DNA from 4 places in the Bacillus altaicus genome. Region 1 is predicted to be linked to each of the others. Evidence: predicted binding sites of a transcription regulator. Region 1 holds the regulator's gene; each other region holds the start of a gene.
The links. The regulator Rex, encoded in region 1, represses fermentation and respiration genes when NADH is low (regulators of the CRP and FNR family bind a similar motif). The targets are predictions, from matches to a motif close to TTGTGAAATATTTCACAA.
Positions count from the first base shown of each region.

Region 1 (5,550 bases):
CTTCATAGTCAGGTTGTTTACGGTAACCCGGTAGAGACTCTCAAACCATATCATTGAGGATATATGAAGGATCGTTTTATATTATCTCCCTAGATTCTAACAATGAAGTATCAGTATGGTCAAGAGAGAAAGCGACAAAATTCTACAGAAATTAATTTCCTGCGCTCAAAAACACAAAAAAACATCCACTTCTATATAGAAGTGGATGTTTTTCGGGAGAACGGAATTACATCATTCCGCCCATACCACCCATGCCCATGCCGCCCATATCAGGCATTGCAGGACCATTAGGTTCTGGCTTGTCAGCAACTACAGCTTCAGTCGTTAAGAACATAGCTGCAACAGATGCTGCGTTTTGAAGTGCAGAACGAGTTACTTTAGCTGGATCTACGATACCAGACTCAAGCATGTTAACCCATTCGCCAGTAGCTGCGTTGAAACCAACGCCTACTTTTTCGCCTTTTAGACGCTCTACAACTACAGATCCTTCTAGACCAGCGTTGATTGCGATTTGACGAACTGGCTCTTCTAGTGCACGAAGTACGATGTTGATACCTGTTGCTTCGTCGCCTTCAGCTACGATAGAAGCTACTTTCGTGTATACGTTCATAAGTGAAGTACCACCACCTGCAACGATACCTTCTTCTACTGCTGCACGAGTTGAGTTAAGTGCATCTTCAATGCGAAGTTTGCGCTCTTTTAACTCAGTTTCAGTTGCTGCACCTACTTTAATTACTGCTACGCCGCCCGCAAGTTTTGCAAGACGTTCTTGTAATTTTTCACGATCGAATTCAGAAGTTGTTTCTTCTAATTGCGCGCGAATTTGACCGATGCGAGCTTCGATTTGTTCTGAATTTCCAATACCTTCAACTACAGTTGTGTTTTCTTTCGTTACAACAATTTTACCAGCGCGTCCTAAAGATGCAACTGTAGCAGATTTTAAGTCACGTCCTAATTCTTCAGTGATTACTTCGCCACCAGTTAAGATTGCGATATCTTCTAGCATTGCTTTACGACGGTCACCAAATCCAGGAGCTTTAACAGCTACTACATTGAATGTACCACGAAGTTTGTTCACTACTAATGTAGCTAACGCTTCGCCTTCTACATCTTCAGCAATGATAAGAAGTGGTTTACCTTGTTGTACCACTTGCTCTAATACTGGTAAGATTTCTTGGATGTTAGAAATCTTTTTGTCAGTAATTAAAATGTATGGGTTATCAAGAACTGCTTCCATTTTATCAGAATCAGTAATCATGTAAGGAGATGCATATCCACGATCAAATTGCATACCTTCTACTACGTCTAATTCTGTTGTAAATCCTTTAGATTCTTCTAAAGTAATAACGCCGTCGTTACCAACGCGCTCCATTGCTTCAGCAATTAATTGACCTACTTCTTCGTCAGCCGAAGAAATAGCAGCTACTTGTGCGATAGAAGATTTACCTTCGATTGGTTTAGAAATCGCTTTTAATTCTTCAATTGCAGCAGTAACAGCTTTTTCGATACCTTTACGAAGACCCATTGGGTTTGCACCAGCTGTTACGTTTTTAAGACCTTCACGAATCATAGCTTGCGCTAATACAGTTGCAGTTGTCGTTCCGTCACCAGCTACATCGTTTGTTTTGCTAGCAACTTCTGCCACTAATTTCGCACCCATGTTTTCGAATGCATCTTCTAATTCGATTTCTTTTGCGATTGTTACACCGTCATTTGTAATAAGTGGTGAACCGAATTTTTTCTCAAGTACAACGTTACGACCTTTTGGTCCAAGCGTTACTTTTACTGCGTTTGCAAGAGTGTCGACACCGCGAAGCATCGAACGACGTGCTTCTTCACTAAATTTAATATCTTTTGCCATAATAATTGACCCCCTTGGATTTTTAAAATGTATATAATTAACCGATAATTGCTAAAATGTCACTTTCACGTAAAATCAAGTAGTCTGTACCTTCGTATTTCACTTCAGTACCTGCATATTTTGAGAAGATGATAAGATCACCTGCTGCTACCTCTAAAGCAACACGCTCACCATTTTCAAGCACTCGGCCTGTACCTACTGCAATAACTTTACCCTCTTGTGGTTTTTCTTTTGCAGTTTCTGGTAATACAATACCACTTGCTGTTTTTTCTTCTGCTTGAACAAGTTCAATTACAACGCGATCACCTAATGGCTTTAGCATGAACAATAACCTCCTCATTTTGTTATGTAAATTTTATTTATTAGCACTCAAGTCACACGAGTGCTAACACACTTCTAATAATAAATAATCTCAATTTCTTTTGCAAGTAAAAAAATCATAATTTTTTCGCAAATTACTTTATGCACTTTCCTACATATCATTACTTCTTCTACTGCCTTTACTATATGAATCGTTGTTCCCACTTCTTGTATGTTACAATATGAAAGACACCCTAAGTTGTTTTCGCTAAACGTACAACTTTTTCCTGTCTCCTATTTTATTTTCAAATACTTATTTACAAAAAAAATATAATTCAAATGAAAGTTTATATCGTAGGTAGTATATTTACATGTTATCCTACCTTATCTCATACACTAGCGTTAGAAAGGATGGTTAAACCATTTGAAAAAACAATATTGGTGGATTATCGTTACATACATTTTAATGCAGTTATCAGGCATTGCCGGGTTACCGCTTCTCCTGAAAACTGGACTATACGATAATAGGGGATTTACTAGAGAGGAAAAACTTCAACTCATAACTGGTCATTGGGCTATCATTAGCTTTTTCATTGCATTATGCGTTGTACTTTGGTTACTCAGAACAGACATTCGTGACAGGCATTTAGATAAAATGCGCTCTACTGTTCCTGCTACAATTGGATGGATTTTTATTGGTTTCTTCTTAGCGCTGTTCTCACAAAGCATTGCCGGTATGATCGAAATGCGTTTATTAGGGATTACACCGGGATCTGAAAATACAGCAAGACTTATGGACATCGCAAGAACGACACCTTGGTTCCTGATTGTCATATCTATAATAGGACCTATTTTGGAAGAAATCGTATTTAGAAAAATTTTATTCGGTACACTTTATAAGAAGTTTAACTTCTTTATTGCCGCTATCATTAGTTCACTTGTATTCGCGGCGATTCATTTTGATTTTACTCACTTATTGGTATACACTTCTATGGGGCTCGTATTCGCCTTTTTATACGTAAAAACGAAACGAATTATAGTTCCTATTGCAGCTCATGTTGCAATGAATACATTAGTTGCAGTTGCTCAAGTTGTAGTAAGTAATGAGCAAATTCAAGAAATGATTAAAGAAGCTGAAAAAATGCAAGGCTTTATCGGAGGATTTTTAGTATGAGAAACTCACCATTGTTCATGGCTGCATTGTACTTTCTTCTTGGATGTATCTTTACACGCTTCGCCATTACGAACGTAACAGATACAATCTGGAATATGTGGACAATACTATTTGCAGTTATGGCAACAATTGATTTTAATTTGGCACTTCGCCTTATCTTAGTTAAATTCACAAAGAAAAAACAATAATAAAACGCAGAGGTCATCCCCTCTGCGTTTTATTGTGGATAATTCTTCAAAAAGTAAACAAGCGTTTGTAACTCTACAGCTAAATCAATGTGATGAATTCTTATATTCTCTGACACATTTAAGCGTGCTGGTGTGAAATTTAAAATACCATGCACGTTCGTTTCTGCCAATCTATCTGCCACAGATTGCGCTACTGTAGCGGGTACCGTTAATATTGCCACTTGTATATCAGTTGATAAACGTTCTTCTAATTCATCCAAATGATATACAGGAATCCCTCCGATTTCTGTTCCAACTTTCTCTTCACTAACATCAAACGCCATTTCAATTTTTGTATTATTGTTTTTCGTGAAATTATAATGTAAGAAAGCGGTCCCTAAATTACCTACTCCAATAAGTGCCACGCGTGTTATATCATCTTGGTCGAGTGTTTCACGGAAAAATGATAATAAATAATTTACGTTATATCCATATCCTTTTTTCCCTAACGCTCCAAAATATGAAAAATCTCTTCGAATAGTTGCGGAATCAACCTTTACCGCTTCACTCAATTCGGCTGATGAAACACGTTGCTTACCAGAAAGAGATAAGTTTTGGATAAATCGATAGTATAGAGGCAATCGTTTGGCAGTGGCCTGTGGAATTTTTTGCTGATCCATATAACCTCTCCTCTCTTCCTATCTTTATTCTTATACTTGAATCAAATACAGAAGTTTAGTACTCATGAATTTCCTTGTATAATAAAGAGAAGAAGTATTCTCTCTTTATTTTAAACTATACACTATTTTTAGTATGATTGAGAAATATAAACATGGCAAAGTTAAGAAATTATTTGAGGTGAAAACATTGATATTATTACAAGTGAATGGGCTTTCGAAATTATACGGTGCAGAAACGATTCTTGCAAACATAAAATTGGAAGTACAAACAAAAGATCGTATCGCATTAGTCGGACGAAATGGAGCCGGAAAATCTACATTATTAAAAATAATAGCTGGCGAGTTATCTCATGATGGTGGTGAAATTATAAAACCGAAAGATGTCTCAATGGGGTATTTAGCTCAAAATACCGGATTAGAAACGTCTTTAACAATTTGGGATGAAATGTTAACCGTCTTTACACATCTACAGCAGATGGAGACAAAACTTCGAAGGCTAGAGCAAGAGATGGGAAAAGAAGAAAACTTTTCAATTGCGGCTATATATGAGAAATTATTAGCTGATTATGACCAATTACAATTAGATTATAAAGATCAAGGCGGCTATCAGTACGAAGCGGATATACGCTCGATTTTAAGCGGTCTTGGCTTCCCAGTTGAAACGCATCAGACGACAATTTCCACATTAAGTGGTGGACAAAAGACTCGATTAGCTCTTGGGAAATTATTATTAACTAGACCAGACTTACTTATTTTAGACGAACCTACAAACCATTTGGACATTGAGACACTAACATGGCTTGAACAATATTTACAAGGCTATCCTGGCGCGATTTTAATCGTTTCCCATGACCGTTATTTCTTAGATAAACTCGTTACACAAGTATACGAAATTTCTAATAAGGAAAGCCGACGATTTGTTGGTAACTACAGTAAATATTTAGACTCAAAATCAGCTCTATACGAGCAAGAGATGAAGCGTTATGAAAAACAACAAGATGAAATTTCTAAACTGGAAGACTTTGTGCAAAAAAATATAGCTCGTGCATCTACGACAAAACGTGCTCAAAGTCGCCGTAAACAATTAGATAGAATGGAAGTATTAGCTAGACCATTAGGCGATTCTAAATCAGCTTCCTTCCACTTCGATATTGAAAAACAAAGTGGAAATGATGTTTTACAAGTTAAAGATGCAACTATTGGCTATTATCAGGAACCGATTATTGAACATGTAAATATGCGCTTAACTCGCGGTGACAGTGTTGCCTTAGTTGGGCCAAACGGAATTGGAAAATCTACATTATTGAAATCCATTGTGAATAAGTTGCAGCTATTACATGGAAACGTTGCTTTCGGGTCAAATGTATC
Region 1 is NZ_CM143394.1:42,970-48,519, forward strand. Features, by position in the region: purine riboswitch at 1-87, opposite strand, end outside; gene groL (chaperonin GroEL) at 227-1,861, opposite strand; gene groES (co-chaperone GroES) at 1,899-2,183, opposite strand; gene ACE38F_RS00160 (CPBP family intramembrane glutamic endopeptidase) at 2,586-3,335, shown strand; gene ACE38F_RS00165 (YdiK family protein) at 3,332-3,523, shown strand; gene ACE38F_RS00170 (redox-sensing transcriptional repressor Rex) at 3,553-4,182, opposite strand; gene ACE38F_RS00175 (ABC-F family ATP-binding cassette domain-containing protein) at 4,370-5,550, shown strand, end outside.

Region 2 (5,550 bases), 1.8 Mb from region 1:
GATCGGTTAAAGGACCTTTTGCATGTCCAGTTAGTAAAGTTACACTATTACTGTAGTTGCGGTGGGTGAGGGGGATACCTGCATAGCTACTAGCGGCGATGCTAGCTGTAATACCTGGCACAATCTCGTATGGAATGTTCGCTGCTGCTAAAGTTTCTGCTTCTTCACCAACTCTGCCGAAAATAGATGGATCTCCGCCTTTTAAGCGGACAACGATTTTTCCTTCTTTCGCAAATTGAAGAAGGTGGGCGTTAATCATTTCTTGTCGCATAGTATGATTTTTCGGCATTTTCCCGCAATAAATAAGTTCACAAGTTTGCTTTGTATAACTAAGAAAAGTAGGGTTCAATAAGCGGTCATATAAGACAATATCTGCACGCTTTAAGCAATCTATCGCTTTTTTTGTAATAAGCCCTTCATCACCTGGTCCTGCACCAACTAAATATACATATCCGTTCATATTCGCACCTCGTCTATTTTTATTTAAAAGGAAGCCAGGGGAGGCTTCCTTTTGTCAATTACATGTATAGATAAATATCCCCGTCAATAACTTCTACTTCGTACGTTTGAATACAACCGTCATCAGGTTTTTGAACTTCACCTGTTATTAATGAAATTTTCCAATCATGTAGTGGGCAAAAGACGAATTCCCCAGATACAATTCCTTCTGCCAATGGACCATTTTTATGAGGACAACGATTTTCTACAGCTCGAACATCGCCATTTGAGAGACGAAATAGGGCGATAGACATACCTTTCATTTGCACCTCTTTACCAATTTGAATAGGAAGGTCTTCTGCACACATAATTTTTATTTTTTCTTTCGTTTGTAACATATAGTACACGCTCCTTATTTTACAGTTTCTACTTCATACATTGCTTTTAATGACTTCGATTCTAGAGCTTGTCCCCATGCTTCTTTATATGTGCTACGAGCTGTTTGGAAACGTTCATTTAGCATAGTGACCATACTTGTATCTTGTAGTATTTCTTTTATGTGATCGAAGCCTAATCGTTCTGTCCAATAGGCAGTACGCTCCCCATAAATACCAGTTTCACGATAATATTGCATGTAAGCTGTAGCGATGCGAAGGACATCGTCTTCAGTAGGGACGATCATTACAAAATCAGCTTCACGTACTTCCGTACCACCATTTCCGCCGATATAAAGTTGGAATCCATTTTCAACACACACAACACCGAAATCTTTCGTAAGTACTTCCGCACAGTTACGTGGACAACCCGTTACACCCATTTTCATTTTATGAGGTGTATCTACCATCTCTAATGATTGTTCAAGGAGCATACCAAGTCCTAATGAATCTTTCGTACCGAAACGACAGAAACGAGAACCAACACATGATTTTACATTACGAAGGGATTTTGAATATGCATATCCAGAAGTCATATTTAAGTCGGCCCATACGTTAGGTAAGTCTTGTTTCTTAACACCATATAAGCCGATTCGACTTGCACCTGTAATTTTCACGAGAGGGACGTCATATTTTTTCGCAACTTCAGCAATTTTCATTAAATCATCTGCGGTTGTAACGCCTCCGTACATACGTGGAATAACAGAAAATGTGCCATCATGCTGGATGTTACCATGCATTCTTTCATTAACGTAACGGGATGATTTATCATCTGCATATTCTTCTGGAATCGTCATACGTAAATAGTAATTTAAAGCAGGACGACATTTCGAACATCCGTCTTCATGTGCAAAACCAAGAACATTTCGTACTTCTTTTGGTGATTTTAAACCTTTCTCGTGAATTGCCGCTACAACTTCATCACGCGATAAAGTTGTACATCCACACATACCGGCAGATTGCGTTGAGGCATCAAAAGCATCTCCAAGTGTATGAGATAAAATTTGTTCAACAAGTGGACGACATTTACCACAAGAACCTGCGGCTTTCGTGCATCCTTTTACTTCTTCAAAAGTAGTTAACTCTTGTTCTAAAATGGCGTGAACTATTGTGCCTTTCGTAACACCATTACATCCGCAAATAGTGTCATCCGCACTCATAGTAGCAACGTTAAGTTCGCTTTCTTCACCAGCTTTGTGAAGAAGGGAAGCTGCTGTATAGTCTTGTATGTCTTCTTCTTTCTTTAACATGCTAAAGAGGCGTGTGCCATCAGCAGTATCACCATATAAAACGATACCAACGACTTTATTGTCACGAATTAATACTTTTTTATAGGACCGTTTACATTCATCAAAGATTGATATTGCTTTCGTTATATCATCTTCATAAATTTGGCCAGCAGAGAATAAATCACAACCTGCAACTTTCAATTGCGTACCGACGATACTGCCTGTATATCCATCAGTTTGTAAATTCGTTATATGTTTTGCTAGTATTGCACCTTGTTCATAAAGAGGAGCAACAAGTCCATATGCGATACCGTCATGTTCTGCACATTCTCCAACTGCATAAATGGATTCATCATTTGTTTGCATATGGTCGTTGACTACAATACCGCGATTTACAATTAAATTGGTATCTTTTACTATTTGGATATTCGGACGTATTCCGACAGCCATGACGATTAAATCACAATTTACAATTTCACCATCTTCAAACTGAATACCCTCAACATGATCGGTACCAAGAATCTTCACAGTTTTCTTTTCCATGAGAAATTTCATGCCTTGCGCTTCTAAATCTTCACGCAGAAGGGAAGCAGCTTTGGCATCTAATTGTTGCTCCATTAAGTTCGGCATTAAATGAACAACATGGACATCCATTCCTAAGTCAATAAGACCTCTTGCCGCTTCTAAACCAAGTAATCCACCACCAATGACAACGGCCTTTTTCTTATCTTTAGCAGTGTTAATCATAAATTGTGTATCTTCAATTGTTCGAAATCCAGTCACACCAGGAAGGTTGGAACCTTCAACAGGTAATATAAAAGCACTAGATCCCGTTGCGATAATGAGTTTGTCATATGTAAGAGTACGATTTTTTTCTGTGACAATGAATTTTTCTTCTCGGTCAATACTTTGAACTCTCTCGTTTGTATATAAAGTTATTTCATTTTCTTCGTACCAACTATATTCGTTCATAATGATATCTTGCATATTTGTTTTTCCCTGCAGAACATGAGAGAGCATAATGCGATTGTAGTTTGGATGTGGTTCATCTCCAAAAATAGTAATATTATATAAATCACTATCATGTTTTAATATTTCTTCCATACAGCGTATACCAGCCATACCATTCCCGATCATAACTAAACGTTTTTTCATATTCATTTCCCTTTCTATGTGAAAAGTTGAACAAAGAATTATATTTCCATTATAGAAAATTAAAAAAGAGGGAGATGTGATATTTATCACATTTTTATAATGATTCACAAATTGTTAAAATTCGGATTTATGTGAAAGGAGAAGCGAAAGGGAATATGGTTATATGGGTAGAGGGGGAGGGGAAGTGTAAATATTTTTTACACAATGAAAAAGTAGGACATGAGCATTTATACTCATGTCCTGCACTTTATTTATGCTTTTGTAATTGCACGCGGAAATAAAATATTATTTTCTAAATGAATATGCTCAAATAAATCAGATTCAAGAGCTTCAAGGCGCTGGTAAACAAGGCGATAAGTGCCGCAAGCTCCTTCTGGTGGAGTAAAGTCATTTGTCACCTTACGAAGTTCTTTAATAATATTGCCAGCGTGGCTATGTTCATTCTCCAACTCATCTACTACTTTACGTAACTTTGCATAGTTTTCATTAGTTGGATTTTGCTCGAATTCTAAAATTAATGGAAAATCTTCCGTCTCTTCTTTAATTAAATGCTGTTCTAATTCCATCTTAAGTTCATGAAATAGCTTATGAATTTGAGCTAAATGAGGCTGACTTGCCCCATGAACGCGTAATACTTTCGTCACATATGGACTTAACTGTGGCAATTCTTCATTTAAATAGCGATGATGCTTATTTACAACATAATCAATCAATTCTTGATAAGAAGCATTTTTCCAATCAATTTCAGATTCGTTTAATAGTTTCGTTTTATGATAAAGCGTGTTTAATTCTGTGATTACCTCTGTTGCTGATAAATTTCTTTCATTAATTGCATCAATAAGTGGTCTATTTCCACCACAACAAAAATCTATTCTATATGATTTAAAAAGATCACTAGCTTTCGGAAATTGTGTAACAATCTCACCAACAATAGAAGTTTCAGTAAATGTATGTTCCATATGAATGCCTCCATAAAGTTTAAATTTAATATCTAAATCAAGAATAGCGATAAATTAAAATCAATGTGGTGATTTAAATCACTTATTATGTGTCATTTTTGAGAATAATAAAAGGAGTTTTATTTAAGTAAGAGGAAGAATAAGGCGACGTAATATAATAGTGATAAAAAAAGAAGCTTCTATTAAGCTTCTTTTTTTATCACTATTATTCGCATGCCACTCCATCGCCATCTTTATCTAGTTTCCGACTATATCCTGGTTGATCTTTATATAAAGGAGCTTTCCCAGCAGATCTAACTGCGGCACAATTTGCGTAGGATACATTACTAGTATTTCCTGTAGCTGGTTTTGTTTGAGTTTGCTGTGCTTTTTGTTGTTCCTGTTGTACGCGAGCTTGCTCAGCAGCTTGACGTTGTTGTTCTTCTTGTTGTTTGCGAGCTTGTTCAGCAGCTTGACGTTGTTGCTCTTCTTGTTGTTTGCGAGCTTGCTCAGCGGCTTGACGTTGTTGCTCTTCTTGTTGTTTACGGGCCTGTTCTTCAGCTTGACGTTTCTCATCCTCTTGCTTACGAGCTAGTTCCTCAGCTTGACGTTTCTCATCTTCTTGCTTACGAGTTTTTTCGTCCGCTTCTTTCTTTTCTAATTTCTTTTTCTTTTCGTCATCTTTTTTCTCTTCACTATTAGAAGCAACTTGTTTATTCGTTGCTGTCGTTTTTTCAGAAGAAGGACTTGAAGTACCTGATAGCGCAACAAAAATGACAAATAAAACAGCTGTAATTATAAATTGCTTTTTTGCTACACCGGTTTTCTTAATTACAGATAAGATTGCTAGAACAAGGAAAAATATAAATAGAATGAAACTTAAAGTAGAAAAAAATTCTACGACTGGGTGTTCAGATTTTGTTGAGCCAGTCATTATTAATATAATTGAAATCATAAAAAGAATAACAGTAGGACGACCATATTGTTTTGCTTTTCCATTTTTCTTAAAGAATGAAATGATACATAAGATTAAAAGAATAAAAGCTATAAAAAATAAAGCTACACCAATATTACTCAAAACTGCCATTTTCATACCTCCATTTGTAAGATTTTCTCTATTGATTATATAGGGATTTATTGGATGTTACACGGTTTATATTAATTTAGAAAATTTAATATTTTCAATAGACGTATAAACATTTATTTCGTATATAAGGAAAAATAGATATACTTACTATTACATTTTGAAAGAGATTTCATAAATTATAGTATATCGATTGAAAGGAGGAGATTTGAATGGAATTTCAATTATTAGTGAATTGCGTGTTACAAGAAGGGAATGCTTACTTTTTAGTA
Region 2 is NZ_CM143394.1:3,393,722-3,399,271, reverse strand. Features, by position in the region: gene ACE38F_RS17620 (uroporphyrin-III C-methyltransferase) at 1-460, opposite strand, end outside; gene nirD (nitrite reductase small subunit NirD) at 519-836, opposite strand; gene nirB (NADPH-nitrite reductase large subunit) at 851-3,256, opposite strand; gene ric (iron-sulfur cluster repair di-iron protein) at 3,508-4,215, opposite strand; gene ACE38F_RS17600 (excalibur calcium-binding domain-containing protein) at 4,421-5,281, opposite strand; gene exsG (exosporium protein ExsG) at 5,491-5,550, shown strand, end outside.
Region 2: nirB (NADPH-nitrite reductase large subunit) is a predicted target of Rex. The motif match lies at 3,331-3,348, and genes of this name have one in related genera.

Region 3 (5,550 bases), 2.2 Mb from region 1:
ATATTTTCACTTTTTAAGTTCATAGTGCCTCCTTTCTTTAAAAACAGAATATTAATTTTATTATACATTAGTAAATAGATAGAAGGAGAGTAAAAGAAAACACTTCATCTTTTGCCGATGAAGTGTTTCGTATTTTAAGTTAATTCGAAGTGAATGCTTTAAAAAATTTATCTCGGTACATGTACATAAGCCATGAGGCTGTTAGTAAGGAAATAATACTTTGTTTGTTTTTAATTGGCGCATTGAAAGCAAGCCAGCCAACGATATCAAATAATAAATGTAGTGCAAATGAAAGAACTACAAATTGTAGTAACGTCTTAAAAAATCTTTTCATAAAGTGTCCCCCTAAAATAAAAGGTTTTATCAACAGTGTTGTATATTACTATTATACATTAAATGTGTTTGGTGGTAAAATTTACATAAGTTTGTGAAATAAAACAAATGAAAGCTAATGAGGAGGAATAGTCATGGAATTTTGGATGATCATACCGATAGCGGTCTTCGGGTTTATTTATATTGCTGAAAAAATAAATAAAATCGAAAAGAAAACGGATGCGCGTTTAAAGCGGATTGAAGATAGATTACAATCAATTACGAATGAAATGGGAATTGTAGATAGAGAACCTGAGATTAATAAAGAATTGCGTCAGCTTGTGGAAGATGGAAAAACGATTACAGCAGTTAAGAGAGTAAGAGAGGCTTTTGGATTTTCATTGTTAGAAGCAAAGCAATATGTCGATAAATTATGAAAAAGATCATCCATTTGGATGATCTTTTTTACTGAACCATACGTGTATTTACATATGCGGCTATTATGACGTGTCCAATTACAATGATAGGAATAACGATTTTGACATTAGGAGTAGTGAAGACACTACCAATTGTGGCGATAACACCAGCACTTAAATTATAAAGGCCAACAATTTTTGATAACTTTATTTTATCAGACACACGTCGTTCATTGAATCCTGATAAGAGCCAAGTGTACTGTCTTACCCCAATAAAATAAGCCAGTGCAAATGAAATGATGGCTAGTATAAATAATGATGGAGAAGCGAAGAGAGTCATTGAAAACACCTCCATTAATAAACTATAAATAAATTATAATATGAATGTAATAATTTAACAAAATGCAATTGTAATTTTAAGTTTTAAGGCGTACAGAATTTTGTATGCTTTTTTATTAATTGCATGAAAAATATGTAAAAAAAGATGGAACAAACTTTTGAGATGAATTGTCTATTATAGGTAATAACTATTTAGTTTGAAAGAAAGGATTGATAAAAATGAAAAAGAATACGCTATTAAAATTAGGGTTATGTGTAAGTTTACTAGGAGCAATTCAATTTGTTAGTACAATTTCTTCTGTACAAGCAGAACAAAAGGTAGAGCAAAAAGTAATTAAGAATGAGACAGGAACCATTTCAATTTCTCAGTTAAATAAAAATGTATGGGTTCATACGGAGTTAGGTTATTTTAACGGGGAAGCAGTTCCTTCGAACGGTCTAGTTCTAAATACTTCTAAAGGGTTAGTACTTATCGATTCTTCTTGGGATGATAAGTTAACGAAGGAACTAATAGAGATGGTAGAAAAGAAATTTCAGAAGTGCGTAACTGATGTCATTATTACACATGCGCACGCTGATCGAATTGGCGGAATTAAAACGTTGAAAGAAAGAGGCATTAAAGCGCATAGTACAGCATTAACTGCGGAACTAGCAAAGAAAAATGGATATGAGGAGCCGCTTGGAGACTTACAAAAACTTACGAATATGAAATTTGGAAATATAAAAGTAGAAACGTTCTATCCAGGGAAAGGACATACAGAAGATAATATTGTCGTATGGTTACCGCAATACAAAATTTTAGCTGGAGGCTGTTTAGTGAAATCTGCGGAAGCAAAAGATTTAGGAAACGTTGCTGATGCGTATGTAAATGAATGGCCCATATCGATTGGAAATGTGTTGAACCGATATGGAAATATAAATTCAGTAGTACCTGGTCATGGTGATGTAGGTGGCAAAGGATTGCTTTTACATACACTTGATTTGTTGAAATAAGAAACTGAGGGAATATAAAAGCGAGGAGAAACAATTTCCTCCTCGCTTTCTTCTAGCTATATTTAAATGCGGAGCTATCAATTACGCCTGCATATGTTACTGAGATTTTAATTCCAAGTATACAAATACCAGTACCGTCATAATTGCTATAACAACGTAAGTAACATCAAGCATTATAAGTGTCTTTAAAGTTTCAGTCATCCTAATTCACCCCTGGTATGAAAATATAACATAATCTCTTATCAAACAGTTAAGAGATTATAAAGATAACAATTTACATGAAATTTCTTAAGTAGTTTCTATATAAATATATCATATAAATAATGTAAACAATGTTAAGATAATGTAAATGTATTGTTAAAAAAGTGATTTCTCATATAATCTTTAATCAAAAAATTGATAGTTTTTCAAAATGAAAAAACGCTATTCTTTCTGTTGAATGATAGAAAGAATAGCGTTTTTGTATGCCTATTTATGTTTGCTTAAGAGATTTAAAATATAGTACGAAATCTTCATTTCGTACTATGAACTAGTAAGTAAAATATTTAATTCAGCAATAGTCTAGCTATTTGAAAACATTAACAACATGATTATGTAATGTTTTTTTGGTGTCAATAAAAATATTATGTCAACAATATGAACTGTCACAAATTTTCATATATTATTGTGATTCACATCACATCCCTTTTTCTCAATGGGTATTATGCTTAGTTTGTAAGGAATGATTGGGAGAGGGTGGGATGATATGTTTTGTTATCAATGTGAACAAACGCCAACAGGTGGATGTAAAGTGATGGGTGTTTGCGGTAAGAATGAAACCATTGCAAGTTTACAAGATACGATTGTGTTTGGATTAAAAGGAATTGCTGCTTATCGTACTCATGCTGCTCAGCTAGGGTATACAGATGCATTTGTAGATGCTACAACTCAAGAAGCGTTATATATGACATTAACAAATTCTAATTTTAATGAACAAGAACATATTGATATGGCTATGAAAGTCGGGAAATCAGCTTTACGAGTGATGGAGTTATTAGATGAGGCACATACGAATCATTTTGGTGTTCCCGAGCCTGTCCAAATTACACAAAATCATGTAGAAGGTAAGGCAATTGTAGTTACTGGTCATAATTTATTTGCATTAGAGGAATTATTAAAGCAAACAGAAGGAAAAGAAATTAATATTTATACGCATTCTGAAATGTTACCAGCACACGGATATCCAAAGTTGAAAAAATATAAACATTTAAAAGGAAACATTGGTAAGGCATGGTACGATCAACGACGCCTTTTCGAAAAATTTACTGGTGCTATATTAGCTACAACGAACTGTGTTATGCCAATTAAAGGATCATACTCTGATCGCTTCTTTTCGTATGATATTGCAGGTCTAGAAGGTGTACGGAAAATTGAAAATGATGATTTTGCACCATTGATTCAAAAAGCGCTAGAACTTCCAGAAGTACATATGGAGTCGGATGAACAGTTAGTAACAGGGTTTCACCATAATACGGTATTATCATTAGCTCCAGAAATTATTGAGGCAGTAAAGGAAGGGAAAATAAAGCGTTTCTTTGTTATCGCAGGTTGTGATGCACCAGGAAAAGGCGGGGAATACTATCGTGAATTAGCAACGTCACTTCCGCCAGAAACGGTTATTTTAACAACTTCTTGTGGGAAATTCCGCTTTAATGATGTAAGTTATGGTGTTGTGCCTGGTACGGAGATTCCGCGTTACATTGACTTAGGGCAATGTAATAACTCAATTTCTACAGTGAAAATAGCGGCCGCTTTAGCAGATGCTTTTCAATGTGAAGTAAATGAATTGCCAGTGAGTATTGTCCTATCATGGTTTGAACAAAAAGCGGTTGCCATTTTACTTGGGCTATTTAGTCTTGGTATTCAAGATATTCGTATTGGTCCAAAGGCACCTGAATTTATTTCACCTGGCGTGCTTGATGTATTACAAGAAACATTTGCTTTAAAACTGATTACAACTGCCGCAGAAGATATGAAAATGATGTTATCGTAACAAAAAGGATGTCCTATATGTAGAGTTGGCTTTATACAGAATTTGTATGTATTCGCAAGCTCATGTATTAGATGCACAGGTGCATTAGTAGAAGAACAAAAAAATAATCTGTCTTCTTAATAAGGAGAGCTAGCCACATTCATTAACTTCGGAATATTATAACGCCCAAAACGAAAATGCGGAATTTTTGTTTTGGGGTATTTCCTTTTCTTAGCTGGATAGGTATGTGGTGAGATTTCTTAAGAAGAAAATAGGCAGTATCCAATAGATAATAGCGGATTTAAGAAAAAATTTAAAAATCGAGTTGACATTCCATCTACACAGTCATACAATGTAGTGGTAATGAGTAATACTGAATAGCGTAGTTTTTAAAAATATATTCAGTAGCCAATAGGCAAAAGCGGATTTAAGAAAAAATTTAAAAATCGAGTTGACATTACATCTACTTAGTCATACAATGTAGAAGTAATAAGTAGTACTGAATAGTGAGGCTTCTCAAAAGCTATTCAGTAAAAATTAGCCTTAGTACTCTGTGATACTGAATATAAGTCAGACAGAATAGGGGGGAGAGGAGGATCAGAATATGGAAAATTTAACTGAAATGCTGAAGGGTTCGCTGGAAGGTTGTGTGCTAGAGATAATCAGCCGCCGTGAAACGTATGGCTATGAGATTACCCGCCACCTGAATGATCTTGGGTTTACTGAAGTCGTGGAAGGAACGGTCTATACCATCCTTGTGCGATTAGAGAAGAAAAAACTTGTGAATATTGAAAAGAAACCGTCAGATATGGGGCCACCTCGAAAGTTTTATTCACTAAATGAGGATGGCCGTCAGGAGCTTGAATTGTTTTGGAGAAAATGGGATTTTGTATCATCAAAAATTAACGTCTTGAAGTCAAACTAGCCTCATAAGATAAAACATTCGGCCGATATTTTGGGAGTTTCTTGTTCTGCTTTATAAAAAAGGAGGAAAAATAATATGTTGGAAATGTTCAAAAAATTAATTGGTGATAAAAAAGAGTACAAAATGATGATGGCACGGGTTGGGGCTCTGCCAGAGGACTACCAGTTTGTATTTAAGAAAATTCAAAACTACATGTGGAATTTTTCAGCGGGCAACGGGATGGATATGCTACACATACAGTATGAATTAATCGATTTGTTTGAAGCCGGTGCGGCGGAAGGCAGACAAGTGCTGGAAATCACTGGGGAGGACGTGGCGTCTTTTGCTGACGAACTAGTGGCGAACGCTAAAACTTATGTCTCCAAGTATCGTGAAGATTTGAATGAAAGTATCATGAAGCAATTGAGAAAAAAATAAATGCAATAGGTAATACCGACTGATTAGCTGGTTACAAATGTGAATTGCCACCATCGCTATTCAGTTATATTTTTAAATCAGTACTAAGTAATACAGATTATCAGTAATACTAAATAGAGGGGTGTAGGCAGTCTAGC
Region 3 is NZ_CM143394.1:2,290,595-2,296,144, forward strand. Features, by position in the region: gene ACE38F_RS11940 (serine hydrolase domain-containing protein) at 1-23, opposite strand, end outside; gene ACE38F_RS11945 (hypothetical protein) at 140-334, opposite strand; gene ACE38F_RS11950 (hypothetical protein) at 468-749, shown strand; gene ACE38F_RS11955 (DUF3784 domain-containing protein) at 778-1,068, opposite strand; gene bla2 (BcII family subclass B1 metallo-beta-lactamase) at 1,287-2,060, shown strand; gene hcp (hydroxylamine reductase) at 2,806-4,092, shown strand; gene ACE38F_RS11970 (PadR family transcriptional regulator) at 4,676-4,996, shown strand; gene ACE38F_RS11975 (DUF1048 domain-containing protein) at 5,072-5,413, shown strand.
Region 3: hcp (hydroxylamine reductase) is a predicted target of Rex. The motif match lies at 2,725-2,742, and genes of this name have one in related genera.

Region 4 (5,550 bases), 730 kb from region 1:
CAGAATGAATACGACCTGCTTTTTTAAGAGCAATGTACAGTATATAAGAAACAGCTACTGGAATGATGATATAAGTGATTACCATCGCTGGGACAACTTCCCACCCTTGGCTGGAAATTAAATTAATTGGTGCGATAAGAGAGCTTAATCCAAGACCTGCAATTTCTTTTCCTGCTTCCAGTTGGAAAATTAATGCTGATACTGGGCCCACTATAGCACTGGCGACGACAGTTGGGATGAGAATCATTGGATTTTTAGTAATGTTCGGCAACTGTACTTTTGGAGTACAAAGTGCCTGAGCTAATATGCCACCTAAATTATTCTCTTTCGCTGAAATAACAGAGAATCCGATAAATTGAGCAACACATCCTGCAAGTGCTGCACCACCTGCAACACCGTCTAAGCTAAGCGCTATCGCTAACGCAGCTGATGAAGCTGGAGAGATAAGTAACAATCCCCAAACTACAGCAATCACGATAGAAGCGATAAACGGGCTACCAGCTGAACTATCTTTAATGAATGCTCCAACTGTATTTAAAACTGGGCTAATATTTTGAGCTAACCAAATACCGACTAAACCAGAACCTAATATTGCTGCAAATGGAACGAGCATCATATCTAAAGCAGTTTTTCCACTTAATCGTTTACCAATATAAACTGCTAAAGTCGCTGTTAATAATGCACCGATTGGTTCACCTGTTTTAATGATGAGACCAGCTTCAGTAATTGAAATGGAACCAGCTCCAATTGCTCCAGCTACCATCGCTGAGAAAATTACGAGTCCGTTTGCACCGAGCATAAAGGCAATCCCGGCTCCAATTGCTGGTGCCATAAGTGATTTTGCAACAACTCCGATTGTAATAAGTAATGGGATATCAACAATTCTTCCTATATTTTCGATCAGTAAACCAATTCCAAGGGATACGAAAATACCCTGTGCGATTCCGGCAGAAGCTTTAAACACACGAGACATTATATATTCTTTCATTTGTTTCACCTTCTCCTATAATTTAGTAACCAATTGTTTTCATATAATCGCGTAAAACATCGTTTGATTTTGCAAAGCGGCTTTCTTCATCTTCTAATAAGTTCAGTTCTACCACTTCTCTTATACCGTCTCTAGTAATAATTGCTGGTACTCCTGTACAAATATCGTATTCGCCATATTCACCATCTAAAATAGCTGAAACAGCGATAACACGGTGATCATCATTGAAAATTGAGCGAGCAATATAAGCTAGAGAATTTCCGATTCCGTAATAAGTAGTTCCTTTGCGCTTATAAATTTCCCATCCAGCTTTCGCAGTCTTCTCAACAATTTCATCTAAATCTATTTCACCTAAGCGTTCTTTTTGTTCCTCTAAAATTTGCAAAATTGATTTTCCACCAACAGTTACATGAGACCAAGCAACCATTTGAGAATCACCATGTTCTCCTAATGAATACCCATGAATACTACGAGGGTCTACATGTAACATTTCAGATAAAATTGTTCTTAAGCGAGAAGAATCTAGTGATGTACCTGTACCAATCACACGATTTCTAGGTAATCCAGATAGCTTCCACACTTGATATGTAATAATGTCAACTGGGTTCGATGCGAGTAAGAAAATGCCATCAAATCCACTTTCCATTACGCCGCCAACAATGCTTTCCATAATCTTAGCGCTTGCTCCTAAAGTGTCTAAACGACTTTGTCCAGGCTTCGGCGCTGGTCCTGCTGTAATAATAACAATGTCCATATCTTTGCAGTCTTCATAACTTCCTGCATATACTTTTGTTCTTGTATTTGTAAAGTTAATGCAGTGCGATAAATCCATCGCTTCTCCAACTGCACGTTCATGATTTATATCAATTAACAATAGCTCTTCGCAAATCCCTTGGTTTACAATGGAATACGCACAGCTTGATCCAACTAATCCAGTACCGATAATTGCAATTTTTCTTGTGTTTCTATTCATAGCAATCTCTCCCAATTGATTATGTAGTCTATTTCTTTGGTTCTTTACACTCCTAATTATAGAGGTTCTCACAATAGAAACCATGGATACTTTGTGAAATGTTGAGCAAAGTTTTTGTCCTTTTTGTGAATTGTTATATTTAATTTTTGTCATATTTGTTACAACTGGAAAAATATTTATTATGTATTTATTGACATATACCAAACAAAAAAACGAGCGAATCCATTCGCTCGTTTCATCCCGCTATTTGCGGGCAGTAAAACTCCCGCCTCAAAATTCGGCTGGAGCAAAGAAGTTAGGTGGGAGTCGGGCTGCCCGTAAACGCCCGATTGGTGTGGGCTAATAATCAGTGGGAGATGAACCCCCACACTGATTAAAGTTTCACTTTATCCATCACACTATTCCGCACTTAATTGACTTTTTAATTGCTGTACAATCATTGGATTAGCAGGCGCTGCCGGCTTATAATAACTTTTTTGCTTTGCGTATTCATACATATTACGTTGACGAGATTCATCTTGATTACGAATTTGAATTAACGTTTGATGTAACTGTTCATTATCAGATTGAGAAATATAATTTGCATAACTTGTTAAACTTGAATTTAACCCTGCTAAATAATCATTTACCATATCTTTTTCATTCATTTCTCTCTTCCTCCTATCCTAAAAAAGTCATTAACTGCTGTTTCGTATTTCGTGCATCTTGCGCATCCTTTTGTAGCATTTGTTTCAACTCTGGATCTGTACAAGCCTGTGCATACTGGTCCAATTTGTTAATAATCGTCGCATGACCACCAATTAAATGACGTAAATTTTCTACTTCAAGCTCTGTTAAATTTTGCATAGAACATACCCGCCTTTCTTTTTTCATTCGTCATTAGTATTTGGGGTTTTTTGGATTGTATGCATAAAAAAAGTCGCAGTATACAAAGCCTAGTTTTCATTTTTTTACACGCGTGTTCGAATATGCAAAATTACATATTTTTAACTTTTATTTTCACATTAAAATATAGACATATACTATAAAATAATTAACATGAAAATCCCTTTAAAATACTTCTCATTCTTTGCAATTCCACCATTTTTCTTATTCATCATCTCTCGTCTTCTTTTACACCAAATAATAAATTATTAATGAAAGGAGAAATAAACATGAAAACACATGACTTCCTTACAGAAATCCAGAAGGGCTCTGAACCTAATCCATATCAAGATCCTATCGCATTTATTTTCCTTTGTTTTTCCTTAGCCATATACACATTTTTAAAACCAGCAAAATAATATCATCTAGCAAAAAGAGCCTCAAAATTATTTGAGGCTCTTTCTTGTTAAATTCCTTTCCGCTTCTTCAATCGCCCGTTGCATTTGCACTAACGGATCTTTAATCATCTTCCCATGCCCTGTCGCTAATATAGACGGCTTATACTCCAGCAATTTCTGAGCACTCGTTAATGAAACTTCTGCATCCCACGTACCAAACATAGGAAATGGAAAAAGCCAATTTAATTGCCCCGCTACCGCCACTCCACCTCTCGTTTGAAATGCATCTCCAACAATGAGTGCATCATTTCTCGTGTCTAAAAACGCCATTGATCCCGGTGTATGACCTGGAGCTGCAATCGCTACAAGGGAACCTATTTGATCTCCCTCTTGAAGAAGAATATCTGGAATCGTCTTTATCCTTTTTGACACACTTACTTTTACCTGCGTGTCTGGTTCCCCTATTTGCAGTGACAAATCCCCTTCAAGTAAACTTGCATCTCTTTTAGAAATATAGACCGGAACATTCGGCAATTCTTGTTTTATAGCATCGAGCGCCCCTATATGGTCATCATGCGCATGTGTAATAACGATATTCGTAATCGGTTTTCCTATTTTTCGAGCCGCTTCTAAAATCTTCTTTGCACAAAATGGTAAAGCAGCATCAATTAGAGTTAATCCTGTTTCTTCTTCAACAAAGTAACAGTTAATCGGAAATAGACGCGGTAAAAATGCGATTTGGTGAACTGTTCCTACTCTTATTAACTTCATCTCCTTTACCTCCATTAAAAAAAGCCGTTTACAAATACATATGTAAAACAGCCCTTTTTCATTTAATATTCTCTTTTCAAAACTACGATAGTTAAAGCATAAGAACAAAGTACCCCTGCTAATAAAAATGAATTCGCTAATTTATATTGTTCGCCTGTCAATGAATATAGATTCCCAATTAAAAAGATAACTAAATATAGAAATAAAAATACAAATAACGAAATTTTAGCTGCATTCCCCGTAATATGCTCGCCCCTTTCGTCTTCCCCCTCATTCTTCTGAAAACGTGTTGAATATAAAACACCTATTAGTCCTGCTACTGAGATTATTATCCCTACTACAATACTCATTCCGTTTCCCCCTCTATCTTATATTGAAAAACTTCATGAAACTCCTTACCTAAAATACGTGCAATTTCAAAAGCTAAAATTAAAGATGGATTGTAACGATTCGCTTCAATTGAAGCGATCGTTTGTCTACTTACCCCAGCTTGGTTCGCTAAATCCGTTTGTGACCAGCGTTTTTCTGCTCGGAGTACAACGAGATTATTTTGTAACGTTCCACTCTGTTTCATAACCTCTCCTCATTTTACATTATTTTCTATATTTTAATTGTAATTTATTTTTAACATAATGTAAACTATTTTTAACATCAATAAAAATAAAAAACCAGCAGCCAACAGGCCACTGGTTCCCCATCATCTATTAAACTGTGTAACGCTCATCTTCTAAAATTTTCGCAGCGATTTCACGTTTTTTCGGAATTACGTTAAGTGGTGTGTGGCGAGTTAATTTGCGTAATGATGATAACATCATGCGCAGCATGTCGCCATTTTCAACTGCGATAAGTGTTTCTTTCGCATCTGCTTCGATTTCGTTGAATGCTTCTTGGCAGAATACTTCAGTGTATAACACTTTTTGTTTATTCTTTTCAAGACCAGTTGTTTTAATTGCTTTTTCTGTACGAAGAAGAGCTGATTCCATTGCGTAAAGGTTACTTACGATGTCAGCGATATTCACAAGAATTTCTTGCTCTTTATCTAATGCTTTACCATATTTTTGAGCAGCTAATCCAGCTACCATTAAACCGATTTTCTTCGCGTTCTTTACTAAATGTTTTTGAAGTGCTAATGGCTCATCGCCTACTTCTTCTGGCATCATCATCATTAACTCTTCTTGTAATTTTTGTGCTTTTTGAAGAAGTGGTAATTCACCTTTCATCGCTTTACGTAAGAACGTACCTGGTACGATTAGGCGGTTGATTTCGTTCGTTCCTTCGAAAATACGGTTAATACGAGAATCGCGGTACATTCTTTCAATCTCGTACTCTGCCATAAATCCGTAACCACCGTGAATTTGAACACCTTCATCTACTGTATAATCTAACACTTCAGAACCGAACACTTTATTTAAAGAGCACTCGATTGCATATTCAGCGATAGAAGCTGCTACTGCTTTACCGTCTTTTACTTCTTCTTCAGATAATGTGCTCATGCGGCTTTCGAATAAACCTACTGTACGATATACAGAGCTTTCAGCTGCATATGTTTTCGCTGC
Region 4 is NZ_CM143394.1:774,733-780,282, reverse strand. Features, by position in the region: gene ACE38F_RS03915 (PTS transporter subunit IIC) at 1-988, opposite strand, end outside; gene ACE38F_RS03910 (L-lactate dehydrogenase) at 1,011-1,961, opposite strand; gene ACE38F_RS03905 (spore coat protein) at 2,360-2,608, opposite strand; gene ACE38F_RS03900 (hypothetical protein) at 2,622-2,807, opposite strand; gene ACE38F_RS03895 (hypothetical protein) at 3,116-3,244, shown strand; gene ACE38F_RS03890 (MBL fold metallo-hydrolase) at 3,272-3,994, opposite strand; gene ACE38F_RS03885 (DUF2178 domain-containing protein) at 4,057-4,344, opposite strand; gene ACE38F_RS03880 (helix-turn-helix transcriptional regulator) at 4,341-4,568, opposite strand; gene ACE38F_RS03875 (acyl-CoA dehydrogenase family protein) at 4,699-5,550, opposite strand, start outside.
Region 4: ACE38F_RS03910 (L-lactate dehydrogenase) is a predicted target of Rex. The motif match lies at 2,053-2,070, and genes of this name have one in related genera.